DNA from 2 places in the Achromobacter sp. JCM 18799 genome. Region 2 is predicted to be linked to the other one. Evidence: riboswitches for the same ligand, from Rfam matches in the RefSeq annotation. Region 2 holds a riboswitch; the other holds the start of a gene.
The links. Region 2 has a riboswitch for manganese ahead of mntP (manganese efflux pump MntP). Riboswitches for the same ligand answer to the same signal wherever they lie in the genome.
Positions count from the first base shown of each region.

Region 1: it holds a riboswitch for manganese, as region 2 does, so the genes downstream of both, ACZ5YA_RS27280 (sodium:calcium antiporter) here and mntP (manganese efflux pump MntP) in region 2, are expected to answer to the same signal.

Region 1 covers NZ_AP043866.1:5,785,041-5,792,200, forward strand. Annotated here, with positions in the region: gene ACZ5YA_RS27265 (UbiH/UbiF/VisC/COQ6 family ubiquinone biosynthesis hydroxylase) at 1-1,108, opposite strand, end outside; gene ACZ5YA_RS27270 (TM2 domain-containing protein) at 1,188-1,661, shown strand; gene ACZ5YA_RS27275 (aminopeptidase P N-terminal domain-containing protein) at 1,678-3,021, opposite strand; yybP-ykoY riboswitch at 3,143-3,336, shown strand; gene ACZ5YA_RS27280 (sodium:calcium antiporter) at 3,389-4,393, shown strand; gene ACZ5YA_RS27285 (hypothetical protein) at 4,503-4,802, opposite strand; gene ACZ5YA_RS27290 (hypothetical protein) at 4,831-5,181, shown strand; gene mgtA (magnesium-translocating P-type ATPase) at 5,603-7,160, shown strand, end outside.
Region 2 covers NZ_AP043866.1:6,235,830-6,242,989, forward strand. Annotated here, with positions in the region: gene ACZ5YA_RS29590 (TonB-dependent siderophore receptor) at 1-1,413, shown strand, start outside; gene ACZ5YA_RS29595 (CopD family copper resistance protein) at 1,498-1,941, shown strand; gene ACZ5YA_RS29600 (DUF6389 family protein) at 1,964-2,413, opposite strand; yybP-ykoY riboswitch at 2,536-2,723, shown strand; gene mntP (manganese efflux pump MntP) at 2,733-3,305, shown strand; gene ACZ5YA_RS29610 (LysR substrate-binding domain-containing protein) at 3,347-4,297, opposite strand; gene ACZ5YA_RS29615 (D-serine ammonia-lyase) at 4,392-5,711, shown strand; gene ACZ5YA_RS29620 (hypothetical protein) at 5,777-6,985, opposite strand; gene ACZ5YA_RS29625 (hypothetical protein) at 7,058-7,160, opposite strand, start outside.

The sequences.
Region 1 (7,160 bases), 450 kb from region 2:
CCATCCCCAATAAGGCCAGGCCGCAGGCATGCTCCACCGGCGCCAGGCCGGTCGAGAAGATGCGAGGCATCAGATCGGTCAGGCCGGCGGTGATGAAGCGGTCCACCTGGCGCGCTCCGGCGAATTCCGCCAGGGCGGAACCGGGATTGACGTCCGGATGGGCCAGCCAGCTGCCCAGCGTCTGGGCCAGGCGGGCCGCGTCGCGCAGGCCCAGGTTCAGGCCCTGGCCTGCGACCGGATGCAGGGTTTGCGCGGCATTGCCGATGGCCGCCACGCGGCCGTGCACCTGGGCGCGGCGGGCGCTCAGCGCCAGCGGGAAGACATGTCGCGGCGCCTGGCTGGAAAGCCGTCCCAGGCGGTCGCCGAAGGCGGCGGACAGCGCCCGCGAAAACGCGGCGTTGTCCAGCGCCGCCAGTTCGGCGGCGCGCTCGGGCGCGCTGCACCAGACCACCGAATAGGCGTCCGGCGTCTGCGGGTGCGGCAGCAGCGCCAGCGGGCCTTCGGCGGTGAAGCGCTCCCAGGCCCAGCCGCGGCGGGGCAGGGTGGCGTGCGCCGTGGTCAGCACCGCATGCTGGTCGTAGTCGCGGCGCACGTCGGTCGCGCCCGCGCCGTCGGATTGCACTGCGACCCGGCACAGCAGTGTCGCGTCGCCTTGTTCGACGCGCACGCCGTCTGCGTCCTGCATGCCGATCCGCGCGGGCGGCCCTTGCAACACGGTGACGCCGCAAGCGGCCACGCATTCGTCCAGCTTGGCGTGCAGGCCGGAATAGGCGACCACGCTGCCCAGCTGCGGCACGCCGAAATCGGTGTTCTGGATCAGGGTGCGGCCCAGCCGGCCGCGCTGCGATACATGGATGTTGCGGATGTCGGCAGAGCGTTCGGGCCAGGCATGCAGCGACTCCAGCAGCACCCGGCTGCCATGGTTCATGGCCAGCACGCGGGGATCCGTGGCGGGGACCGCCGCCGACGGCGCGACCGCGGCGGGCGCGCTGCCGGCAAGCAGCGCGATGCGCGCGGGGTCGGGCGCCACGCGGGCCAGCATCAGGGCCAGCACGCGGCCCACCGGGCCCGCGCCTAGAATCACTATGTCGAAGGCGGATGAAGTCATGCCCGGATTTTAACCGTCCACTACAATCCGCAGCAGCCGGCGCGTCTTGGCGCCGTGGCCCTCTTTCCGGTCGATCGACATGACGCAGCTCCAGGCCTCATCCCCAGTGTCCGCCGTTTCCGCCGCTTCCACCCGCCGCCCGCGCGGAAAGGTCGCGGTCGGATTGCTGGCCTGCCTGTTCGGAGCGGTGGGGGCGCATTGGTGGTATCTGGGACGCCGCCATGCCTGGCTGGTGACCGCATACACGCTGATCAGCCTGTTCTGCGCTATCAGCTTCTACCCCGTCTGGTACGACAACCCCGCCTTCTTCCTGGTGTTCATTCCCATGGTCGACGGGTTCATCGAGAGCGCGGTGTTCTCGCTGATGCCGGACGAGAAATTCGACCGCCTCTACAACGAGGGCCTGGGCCGGCCGACCCGGACCGGCTGGGGTCCGGTGCTGGTCGCGATCCTGGCCTGCCTGGTCGGCGCCATCGTGTCCATGTTCGCCATCGCCATGGTGGTGGTCTACACCTGGATCGCCATGGGCTGGCTGGACGGCTACGTCTTTTAGCGCCAGCCCGGCGCGCCTACTCGCGCATCAGCGCTTCGATCTCGCCGGCCTGCACCGGCACGCCGCGGGTGATGAGTTCACAGCCTTCGTCCGTGACCAGCGCGTCGTCCTCGGTGCGGATGCCGATGTTCCAGTAGGCCTCGGGCACGTCGTCTGCGGGCCGCACGTAGATGCCGGGCTCGATCGTCAGCATCATGCCCGGTTCCAGCTGGCGCCAGGGGCGTTCGGCGCCCTGGGTCGGGCCAGGCTGGCGGTAGTCGCCCACATCGTGCACGTCCAGGCCCAGCCAGTGGCCGGTGCGGTGCATGTAGAAGCGGCTGTAGTCGCCGGATTCCAGCACCCCATCCAGCGAGCCTTTCAAGAGTTTCAGGTCCAGCATGCCTTGCGCCAGCACGCGCAGGGCGGCCTGATGGCCGTCGTTGAAGCTGCGGCCGGGCGCCGTGGCCTGGGCGGCGGTATCCTGCGCGGCCACCGTCAGGTCGTACAGCGCGCGCTGCGGACCGCTGTAGCGGCCGTTCACCGGAAACGTGCGGGTGATGTCGCTGGCGTAGCTGTCGACCTCGCAGCCCGCGTCGATCAGCACCAGGTCGCCGTCGCGCAACACGGCTTCGCCGGCCGGGTAGTGCAGCACGCAGGCGTTGGCGCCGGCGGCCACGATGCTGTTGTAGGCCACCGACTGCGCGCCGTGCCGGCGGAATTCGTACAGCAGTTCGGCCTCGATCTCGTACTCGCGCATGCCGGGGCGGGCGACGCGCATGGCGCGCACGTGGGCGCCGGCCGAGATCTTGGCCGCGCGCCGCATTGCCGCGATTTCCGTGGCGTCCTTGATCAGCCGCATCTCGGCCAGCAGCGGCCGGATGTCCTGTTGGCGCGCAGGCGGCGCATGGCCGCCGCGGCTGGCCTCGCGCGCCGCGGTCAGCCAGCGGTGCAGGCGTCCGTCGCTGCGCTTGTCGCCGGCCAGGGGCGCGTACAAGGTGGCATGGTCCTGCAGCAGCGCGGGCATCAGTTCGTCCAGCGCATCGAGCGGATGGGCGTCGTCGAAACCGAAATGCGCCGCGGCGGCCTCGGGGCCGAAGCGCTTGCCCTCCCAGATTTCATGTTCGATGTGGCGCGGGCGGCAGAAGAGCACGGCGCGGTCGGTCGCGCCCGCGGTCAGCACCAGCCAGGCGCCGGGTTCGGTGAATCCGGTCAGATAGAAGAAATCGCTGTCGTGCCGATAGGGATATTCCGCGTCGCGGTTGCGGGTGGCTTCCTGGGCGGTCGCCAGTATGGCGATGCCGCCGCCTGCGGCGCGCATCTGCGCCATCAGGCGTTGGCGCCGCGCGGCGTAAGGGGCGATGTCGTCGGGAGGCAGGCTCATGGCGGACTGGGCGTGAAGCCCGGCAGGGTGAGGATGCCGTTTACTTTACCTGCCATCCCCGGGTTGCGACAGCCCGCAAGGGGCGCGCGGAATTCGCTGGACCGCGCGGGGCAAGCTGCTACAATCGCGGCTCTGTCATTGGGGAGTAGCCATCCTTTGTCCCCACAAAGGAGCTAGCGTCAACAGACTTGGTGGTTCAGCGCTGCGCAGCAGCCGCTAGAACTCCATGGCGCTAGTAGCGGTATCCATGCACGGCGGCATCGCCGCATGGATCAGCCAGGCGAGACCTTTGGCCGCGTTGCGTTCACCCCAGCCGGGCGAGCCGCGACGTCGCGCCAATTGGTTTCTGCTCGTCCGGCTCGCCTATATGTTTCTCACTCTGTTCCTGTTTTTCCTGTCAGCGGCAGTGATCTACTTCGCCTGCGAGTTCTTCGTGAACGGCGTCGAATGGGTCGGCCATCGCTTCCAGCTGGGCGCCACCGCCACCGGCACCGTGCTCGCCGCGTTCGGCACGGCCTTGCCGGAAAGCGCCGTGACTTTCATGGCCGTCGTGTTCGGCGAAACCCCCGAGCAAAAAGACATAGGCGTAGGCGCCGCCATGGGCGGCCCGCTGGTGCTCGCGACGCTGGCGTATGCGGTGGTCGGCCTGGCTTTGTGGCGCGCGCGCCGCGGACGCGCCACGCAGGCGGACTGTATCAACGCGGACCAGCGCCGGCTGGCCCGCGACCAGGCCTGGTTCATGGGCATCTTCATCTTCAAGGTGGGCCTGGGCCTGTTGGCCTTTGCCTGGAAGCCCTGGTTGGGCATCCTGTTTCTGGCCACCTACGGCCTTTACGTCAAGCGCGAACTCAGCAACGACGAGGAAAGCCTGGCCAGCGAAGACCTCGAGCCACTGAAGCTGCGCCCGCGCGACGAGGATCCGAGCATGTTCTGGGCGGTCACGCAGACGATACTGGCGCTGGTCGTGATCGCCGGGGCATCGCATGTGTTCGTGAACCAGATCGAGCTGCTGGGCGTGGCCATGGGCGCGTCGCCTCATGTGGCCGCGCTGTTGCTGGCGCCGGTGGCGACCGAGCTGCCGGAAATCATGAACGCGCTGATCTGGGTGCGCCAGGGCAAGGAACGGCTGGCGCTGGCCAACATTTCGGGCGCCATGATGATCCAGGCGACCATTCCCAGCGCGCTGGGCATCTTCATGACGCCCTGGCTGCTGGACGCTCCCTTGCTGGCGGCGGGCCTCTTCACGATGCTGTCGATCAGCCTCTTGTGGCTGCGTTTCCGCCGTTCGGTCATGAGCGTGCCGGCGTTGTCGGCGGTGGGCGGACTGTATGCCGTGTTCGCCGCCTATCTGGGCTGGCACTTCTACGCTTGACAGTGCGTTGCGCGCGGGGCCTCGGCCCCCGCGGTTTTTTCCACATTCAGGCCCGATTTGGCCCCAAAAGCCTTGTCCATAAGTGGAAACCCGCGTAAACTTCTGCCCGTTATCCATCCCAGGAGCAGTCTTCGTGAATACCGATTCCGGCGAAAGTTGTCGATCTTGCATCGACGTCGCTGTTTAACAGGTCCACGCAGAACTCCGTCTGCCGCAGCCTGTTGAACAGGTTGCGGTTGTATCCCAAGCTCCAGGCGCAAGCCCGGACAATCGCGCAAGCCAGCGGCTTGCCGGGAAACTCCCCAACGTAAACCGCCAGAACCGCCGCAATCCGCAGCGTCAGCGTTCGTGCACGTTTGTCGTGCCTGTCCGCCGAACGCAGCGCGGGCGCGCGCGTATTCGCGATCACGCTCCCCATTCTTGCAATGGAGGTCGTTATGCGTTTCTTCGACTTGTTCCTACGCCGCGCCGGCGTGGACCGCGCCACCGCCCTGGGCCGCCGCCGCGGCACTTCGCGTCTGACGGTCATCTGTCCGCGCGACGAGCTGGGCGCCTTGCGCAAGCAGATCTGCCTGGACTTCAGCGCCGCCGGCCTGGACGTCTCGCAGGTGCAGATCGACCAGGGTCGGGATCCTGGCATGGCATCCGCCTGCATCACCGTCAATTGTCCCCCGGAATTGCGGGGCGAACTGATGTCGCAGGCGCGCCGCCTGAGCGCCAATCCCGCCGTGCGCCACGTGCACTTCGGCACGCAAGCCACGCCAGTCACGCAGGCTGCGCTGGCCTGAAGCCGCCCTTTCTTCCACAGGAGAGATCATGCCTAGTGCCTTAGACCCCGAGCCTCGATTGCGCCCAGTGCGCGGCGCCGGCATGCCTGTCTGACCTGTCTCCTCGCTGCGAGCCGACAGGCAGGATAGTCATCCTGGCCCGTACGGAGTCCGCAGCCAAGAATCGCCGGCCTGGCCCACGTCGCGTGCGCCTCTGCCGCCGGTACCGATTCCTCCGCTAGCTCCCATCCGTTTTCCGCACCCGGCGCATTTCATGCGATCCGGATACCGGCAACATTGCCCCGGCGCCTGCGCACGCCTGTACGCGACGGTTTGACGGCTTTCTGCGCGAAAGCCGCGGACCGCTGCCGCCTGCGCGCAGCCGCCAGCGGGCAGGGTCGTCCGTGTCTCCAAGAACTACACGTACAACCGGAGCACTCCGATGTTCAAGTTTCTCAAGTCCTTCTTTACGTCGGCGGCGGGCCTGCGCCATAGCGCAAGACATTTCCGCCGTTCGCCCATGCCCGAGCGCGGCGCCACGACGGCCGCCGCGTCCTCCGATACCGCGCGCCATGCCAACCGCCAGATGCTGGACCTGTCGCGCATGGGCTTCGGCGCCTTGTTCGCCCTGTTCGGCAGCAGCCGCGGCGGACTGTCGGAGGCCCAGGCCCAGACCGCGCGCGAACGCTACGGCGCCAACGAGGTCGACCACGAAAAGCCGCTCTCCTGGTACACGCATCTCTGGCTGTCCTATCGCAATCCGTTCAACTTGCTTTTGACCGCGCTGGCGGCGCTGTCCTGGCTCACCGACGTGCGCATGGCCGAACCCGACGACCAGTCCTGGACGGCGGTATTCATCATCGGCGCAATGGTGCTCATCTCCACTGTGTTGCGGTTTGCGCAGGAGCAGCGCTCCAATCGCGCCGCCGAGGCGCTCAAGGCCATGGTGCAGAACACCGCCACGGTGCTGCGCAGCGACCCGGCAGCCGACGCCGAGGGCGACGCCCGCCGATTCTTCGGCGTGGCGCTGCATGTCAGCGGATCGCGCCAGGTCGAGGTGCCGCTGGCGGAGCTGGTGCCGGGCGACGTGGTGCTGCTGTCCGCGGGCGACATGATTCCCGCCGACTGCCGCATCCTGAATGCCAAGGACCTGTTCGTTGCGCAGGCCGCGCTGACGGGCGAATCGCTGCCGGTCGAAAAGTACGCCACGCAGCGCAGCGAGACCGCCAACGCGCTGGAACTTGAGAACATGGCCTTCATGGGCACCAACGTGGTCAGCGGCTCGGGCAGCGCCCTGGTGGTGGCCACCGGCTCGCGCAGCTACTTCGGCCAGTTGGCCGGACGCGTCACGCAGACCAGCCGCGCGCCGACCCAGTTCCAGCAAGGCATCAACCGCGTGAGCTGGGTGCTGATCCGCTTCATGCTGGTCATGGCGCCCATCGTCATGCTGATCAACGGTTTCACCAAGGGCGACTGGATGGAAGCGCTGCTGTTCGCGCTGGCCATCGCCGTGGGCCTGACGCCTGAAATGCTGCCCATGATCGTCACGGCCACCCTGGCCAAGGGCGCCGTGCGCATGTCGCGCCGCAAGGTCGTGGTCAAGCGGCTGGACGCCATCCAGAACCTGGGGGCGATGAACGTGCTGTGCACCGACAAGACCGGCACCCTGACCCAGGACCGCATCGTGCTGGAACGGCACACCGATGTGTACGGCGCCAGCAGCGACGACGTGCTGGCCTACGCCTATCTCAACAGCTACTACCAGACCGGCCTGAAGAACCTGCTGGATGTGGCGGTGCTGCAGCACGCCGAGGTCGAGCGCAAGCTGGATCTGGCGGCGAAGTACCGCAAGGTCGACGAGATTCCCTTCGACTTTTCCCGGCGCCGCATGTCGGTGGTGGTCAACGAGACCGAGAACGGCCGCGAGCATCACGAATTGATCTGCAAGGGCGCGCTGGAAGAGATGCTGGCGGTTTGCACCCGCCTGCGTGTGGGCCACG
Region 2 (7,160 bases):
GGCTACGAGCACCAGAAGACCGCCATCGACGGCGCGAACTTCGGCCAGGCGCCGCTGTTCTACAGCGACGGCACGCGCACGAACTTTCCCCGGTCCTTCAATCCCGTGACGCCATGGAGCCAATGGGACATGTATACGGACCGGATATTCGCGACCTTGGACCATCGCTTCGGCAGCGGCTGGCACGTCAAGATGGACGCCAGCCGCTTGAAAAACGAAAGAAAGGCCGCCTGGGGCTACGTCCTCGCGTATCAGCCCGTCGATCCGTCCGGCGCTTCCACCATCGAATTGCGCGACAACCCGGCAAGCTCCACCAACAAGTCCTTCGATATCTACGCCGAAGGGCCGTTCCAGGCATTCGGCAGGGAGCACCGGGCCGTCCTGGGACTGAGCTACAACCGCTACACCAGCGAACTCAACCTGAACTCGGCGAACCCCGCTGGCTGGGACCGCCGGCGCGTGAATCTCTACGATCTGCGCGACGTGCCGCGGCCCGCCATGCCCTACACCTTCTACGACACCTTCCTGGACGCGAAGGAGACCGCCATCTACGGTTCCGCGCGCCTGAAGGTGGCCGAGCCGGTGTCGCTGATCCTGGGCGCCCGGACCACCTGGTACGAAGAAAACTCTTCGGCCTATAACGGCCCCGCCAACACCTGGACCCACAACCCCACGGCAAAGGAAAATGGCGTCTTCACGCCCTATGCCGGCGTGGTCGTGGACCTGAGCAAGGATTATTCGGCTTACGCCAGCTACACCCGGATATTCATACCCACCACCTCGCGTGACGCCGGCAACGTGGTGTTGCCGCCGCAAACCGGTCAAAACTATGAAATCGGTTTGAAGGGCGAACATCTGGACGGCAGGCTGAACACAAGCTTCGCGATATTCCGCACCCAGGAGGAAAACGTTGCGGTGGAGGATCCGTCCAGCCCGCCGCTGCCGGACGGGAGCACTCCCTACCGCGCCGTCAAAGGCGCGCGCAGCAAGGGTTTCGAGCTGACCGCGTCCGGCGAAGTGGCGCCTGGCCTGCAGCTGATGGGCGGCTATACCTACTTTGCCAAGCGCGACGCCGAGGGCGCATTGCTGCTGCCGAGCACGCCCCAGCGGCTGTTCCGCCTGGCTGCCAGCTACAGGCTGCCGGGCGAGTGGAACAAGCTCACGATCGGCGGCAACGTCAGCTACCAGAGCAGCATCTACTACGATGAAGCCGGCGGACTAGGGCGCGCCAGCCAGGGCGGCGTCACGCTGTTTGGCCTGATGGCGCGCTATGACTTCAACAGGCATGTGTCCGCGTCCGTCAATGTGGAAAACCTGACCGACAAGTATTACTACAGCGGCCTGGGGGGCTACAACGGCTACAACTACGGCACGCCCAGGAACGTCTGGATGAAGGTGAGCTACAAGTTCTGAGCGGGGGGCGTTTGATGTTTGTCATGTTGCAGCGCATGGCGCGGATGAGACAATCCCGACTGATGGCCATTCCCATTCGCAGCCATGAACACCTACCCCTTGCTGCTCATCCTGCATCTGCTTGCCGCCTTCCTGTTCGTCGGCACCGTCACCTTCGAGGTGCTGTTCCTGGAACCGGTGCACAAGCGCCTGCCGCCCGACGTGCGCCGCGCGCTGGGCAGCCAGCTGGCGCCGCGCGTGCGGGCCGTGCTGCCGTGGTCGGTCGTGGTGCTCTACCTGGCCGGCCTGGGCTTGGCCTGGCAATACCGCGGCGCGCTCGCCGATCCATTCGCTTCGTCCTTCGGCGTCCTGCTGTCGCTGAAGATCGCGCTGGCCTTGAGCGTGCTGCTCCATGTCGCGACCGCCTTGACGCTCGCGCGCCGCAAGCGCCTGACCGGCGCATTGAGCAGGCGCATGCACCTCAGCGTGTTCTGCCACATGGTGCTGATCGTGGTGCTGGCGAAGGCGATGTTCCACGTGGCCTGGTGAGTGCGCGGCCCATGCCGCGGCGCTACGCCGGTAGTGCGAGCGGTTCCAGCGTTCCGTAGCCTTCTTCCCCATACACCAGCCCCGGCAGCGGCGAACGGCCACGGCCGCAGGTTTCCCACAATTCCGCCACCCATTGCATTGCGGTATCGACGATGACGTCCTGGACGTTGAAACTGGCTTCGTCCGACGCGAACAGCGGCACCTCGGGTTCGATGCCGTCTTCCGTGTGAGGCACGTCGAACAGGTAGCGGTGGCCTTCGATGGCCTTGTTGAGCACGAACAGGTCCGGGCCTTCCAGGCTGGCCACCACCGAAAACGTACCTTCGCCGTCCTGATCGGGGAACACCACGAAATGGATCTCGCGCGCCTTGGGCGGCAGGGCGGCGATCAGCGCCGTCAGAGTAGCGCGCGCCGCGGGGTCGTGGGCGCGCAGGATGCGCAGCAGTTCGGCGATGTATTCGGATTGGGTCATGTGCGTGTCCTGATCATTCCCGCCGGGGCGATGGCAGCATCGCCAGACAGGCGTTCGCGTGGAGCTGGGAATCCACAAGGACTAGTGGTGTAACACACGGATCGGCAGGCTCTGCTAGACTGCCCTTACTCTTTGGGGAGTAGCCTCCTTGCAGCCCGGCCAGCCAAGGTCCGGTCCGCAGGGGCTTGCGTCAACATTCTTGGCTTCCTCGGCCATGGCGCAAGCGGCATCCATGCTTGGCGAGACCACGGATTTTTCGCGCGACGCCGGGCGGCGCGGGAGATCCGTGCCGTTTCCGCCCAGCAGGATCACGACTCCAATGAATCCCATCGCCATCATCGTTCTCGCGTTCGCCATGTCCACGGACGCGTTCGCCGCGGCCATCAGCAAAGGCGCCGCGCTATACAAACCCCGATTCCCGGAAGCCCTGCGCACAGGGCTGATCTTCGGCGTGATCGAAGCCATCACGCCGGTGATAGGTTGGGGACTGGGCTCGGTCGCGGCCAAGTACGTGGTTGCCTGGGATCATTGGATCGCGTTCGCGATGCTCTGTATTCTGGGTTTGCTGATGATACGCAACGGCCTCAAGGAAGAGGAGGAGGACGCCGCGCCCGTCACCCGCCATTCCTTCTGGCTGCTGGCGGCAACGGGCCTGGCCACCAGCATCGACGCCATGGCGGTCGGCGTGGGGTTGGCGTTCGTGGACGTGAACATCGTGGTGGCGGCCATTGCCATTGGCCTGGCGACTACCTTGATGGTGACGATAGGCGTGATGCTGGGGCGGGTGTTGGGCAGCGTCGCCGGGAAGCGGGCCGAGATCCTGGGCGGTATCGCGCTGATCGGGATAGGCGCGGCGATACTTTATGAACATTTGAGCGCCGCGGCGGTTTGATGTCGCGCGGCGGCGTCGCTCGCCGGTTTCACGGCGTGTCCTTACCCGCGCGAGTCCCCGATCAAGGCGGACCGCGCGCTGTCGAAGCTGCGGCATTCGGATTTCAACCACTCGGAAAAGATCCGGGTGCGCCGCTCATCAGGCCGGCGTGACAGCAATACGTAGCGCGCCGGCGCGGGCGTGTGCTTGCCGAACACGTCGACCAGCCGCCCGCTGCGGATCTCGTCATAGACCATCGCGCTGCGCCCGATCGCCACGCCCTGGTGATTCAGCGCGGCGCCAATGGCAAGGCTGGCCAGGTTGAACTGCGGCCCGTCCAGATGGCGCACCCAGCCCGGCTGGTGCGCTTGCATCCAGGTGCGCCACTCGATGAACTCCGCGGCGCCAGCCCAAGGCGAGGCGTCGTGCAGGAACTCGACGCCATCGAGCGATTTGCCGGCGCGAAACTTGGGGTGGGCCGCAAGGTATTCGGGCGTTGCGACCACCAGCAGATACTCGTCCAGCAAGGCGTCCGCCTGCAAATCGCTGTAATGCGCCGGGTCGTAGCGGATGGCGATGTCTATGTCTTCCTCCTCCATCAGCTTGCGGTCCAGCGGCTGGAAATCCGCCTTCAGCCGCACCGATATGTCTGGCTGCAAGCGATGGAATTCCGTCAGGCGCGGCATCAGCCATTGCAGCGCGAACGAGGGCAGGCAATTGACCTGCAGCGTTGACGCCGGCAAGCCCAGCCGCTCGATCTCCTGTTGGATGTCGTCCAGCGCGCGGCTGACCGTCGAGTACAGCGACTCGCCCTTGGACGTGAACGTCAGGCCGCGTTGTTGACGAACAAACAGCAGGTAGCCCAGGCGGTCTTCCAACTGCCGGATCTGCTGGCTTACCGCGCTTTGCGTGAGGTTCATGGCTGCCGCAGCCCTGGTAAAGCTGAGATGACGGCCGGCCATGTCAAAACAGCGCAGGGCGCCCAGCAGTGTCGAGTCGAAATGGGCTGGCATAAGTCACGCTAATGGCTGCAGTAGAAATGATCGCTATTCTTGCATGCTGGCGGCATCTACGATTCGCGCTGAACCATCAACCTGCAAGTTCATGATGACCGCCAATTTCGATCCTCAGCTATTAGAAAATCTTCAATCAAGAACGCCTTTGCTATGGCTCAACCCCGAAAGGGGCGGACCCTTGCCAGGATCCGCCCCGTCCCTGACCCTGATCAACGAGGCGGAAAGCCGTCTGGCGCGTTGCGCGCCGCTGCTGGCTACGCTCTTTCCCGAGCTCGCGGCCGCGAATGGGCATATCGAGTCCCGGCTGATGGCTGCCGGGCCGTTGCAACAGGCGTTGGGCGGCGGCTGCGCCTCGGGCAGCTGGTACCTCAAGCGCGATGACGAGCTGCCCGTCGCAGGCTCCATCAAGGCGCGCGGCGGATTTCATGAAGTGCTGGCCATTGCCGAGACGATCGCGCTGGAGCACGGGCTGCTGCAGGATGCGTCAACGGACAGGCGCATCCTGGCCACGCCGCGGGCTCGCGCCGTGTTCAGCCGGTATGCCGTGACCGTGGGCAGCACCGGCAACCTGGGCATGAGCATCGGCGTCATGGCCGCCGCGCTGGGATTCGATGCCGTGGTCCACATGTCCGCCGATGCCAAGGAATGGAAGAAGGACCGGCTGCGCCAACGCGGCGTGCGCGTGGTGGAACACGACGGCGACTACGCCGAGGCCGTCGCAGCCGGGCGGGCGCAGGCGCTGGCCGCGCCCAGTAGCCATTTCGTCGACGACGAGCAGTCCGAGCTGCTGTTCTTCGGCTATGCCGCGGCGGCGCGCGGACTGGCGCGGCAATTGGTGGAAGCGGGGCGCGTGGTCGATGCAGCGCACCCGCTGTTCGTGTATATCCCCTGCGGCGTCGGCGGCGCACCGGGTGGCATCAGTCATGGCCTGAAGGCTTTGTTCGGGACTCACGTGCATTGCTTCTTCGCCGAGCCCGTCGCCTCACCGTGCTTTCTGGTGCAGTTGGCGTCGGGAGCGGACACTCCCGTGTCGGTGTACGACATCGGCCTGGACAACCGGACCGAGGCAGACGGCCTGGCCGTCGGCCAGGCATCCGAGCTGGTGGCTGCGCTGATGAAGCCACAGCTGGGCGGCGTCTTCACCGTGTCCGATGACGAGCTCTACCTGAACCTGATTGCGCTGAAAGACACCCTGGGCGTCGAGGTCGAACCATCGGCCGCCGCCGCGGTTTCCGGTCCGGGCTGGTTGGATTCAGCCGCCGGCCGCGCGTATGTCCAGGGCATGGATATGTCCGAAGCCACGCACGTCATCTGGGCCACGGGCGGGTCGCTGGTGCCCGCGGAGGCGTTGCGCGGCTTCCAGGAACACGCCAGGGGACTCAGCCGCGCCGGTGCGGCCCTTGACCCGTGATTCCAGGCGGCGCCGGCCGCTTTCGACCGCATGGTTTTTCGCGCGCGGCAAGCCCGTGCGCTCCGTCAGTTGGTGACCAGATACGCCTGCCCGTCCGGCTTCAGATAAGGCGTCAAGGCCTTGAACGGCACGCTGGCATGGGTGCCCAGGCAAGCGCCCGACGCGTGCCCGACTCCGGACACGGACAGGCTCAGCGCGCCGGGCGCCTGCACGCCCAGCGCCAGATAGTCGGGCCAGAGGTCCGCGCAGTCTTCCAGATTGGGCCGATCCCCGGACTGTTGGGCGGCGGTGCCCGACTTGACCGCCTGTTGCATCAGCGCGAGCAGGGCGGGACTCTTTTCCCCGCCGAAGCTGCGCTTGCCCGGCACATACGCGTCGAACACGCGATTCCAGTCCAGGTATTCGCCGCGCAGCAGATCGTAGGTGTAGGGTTCGAAATGGTTGTAGGGATGCGCGCCGCCGCAGTCCAGGCTGCCCGATTCGGTCACCGTCATCAGCGCGCGCGACAGCCAGGTGACGTGCACGGCCTCTTCATCGAATCCGCCCAGCGTGCCGGCGCCCGGATTGCCGCTGGTGTAGGCCGAGGCCATGCAAGCCAGCGCGCCCAGGCTCTTCTGCCAATGGCGTTGTTCGAGCAGATAGTTCGTGCGCTGCAGGACCTGCGCATCGGGATGGCGGCTGAGCCGCGGGTAGGTGAACTTGGTGCGCGGATCGCGCCACATGCGATAGGCCACCGCGCCGTCACCGATCTCCTTGCCGACCGGCTGGGCGTGTCCGGCCAGCTTCAGCGTCTCGTAGGGCGCACGGGCGGCGGTGATGCCTGCCTGGACGTCGACGTCGCCAAGATTGACCTGGCTGGCGCGGGCCTGCTTGCGGTCCTTTTCCAGCTGCTCCGTGTCGTATTGCGCAACCTGCTTCAGGTCGAAGCGTAGCTGCTTGCCGCTGCCGGCGTCAGTCCAGAGGCCGCGGTAGCCGGTGGCATCGCGGGTTCCTTGCCAGCTTGCGGCCTGATCCGCCGGCTTGCCTTCCTGGCGGGGCTTCGGTTCGAAGAGCTCCTTGGCCGTGCCGCGCAGCGGGATGTCCACGCCGTGCTTGGCGTAGAAGTAGCGGCCGGTCAAGGTGCCGTCGGCCGCTGCTTCGGTGTCCAGCTCCAGCACGATGTCGCCGGCGCCTTGCAGTGTTCCGGTGTAGACGGTGCGGGGCGCGGCGTGGGCCTGGGCGGCTAAAAGAGACAGGACTGCCAGCGCAATCGCGCTGCGGACGTTGCGGTGCATACGGGACGGTGAGCGAAACATCGAGGAGCCTGGGATCCAAAGGGATAGCGTCGGCTGACTATACCGGAACCATCAGCCCAATAGCGCAGCCGCCTCGTCATCCGCAAGCATCTGCTCGAACAGGTCGCCAAGACTGCTGGCCACCTCGCTGACTGCCTCGAACTCCGGCTCGACG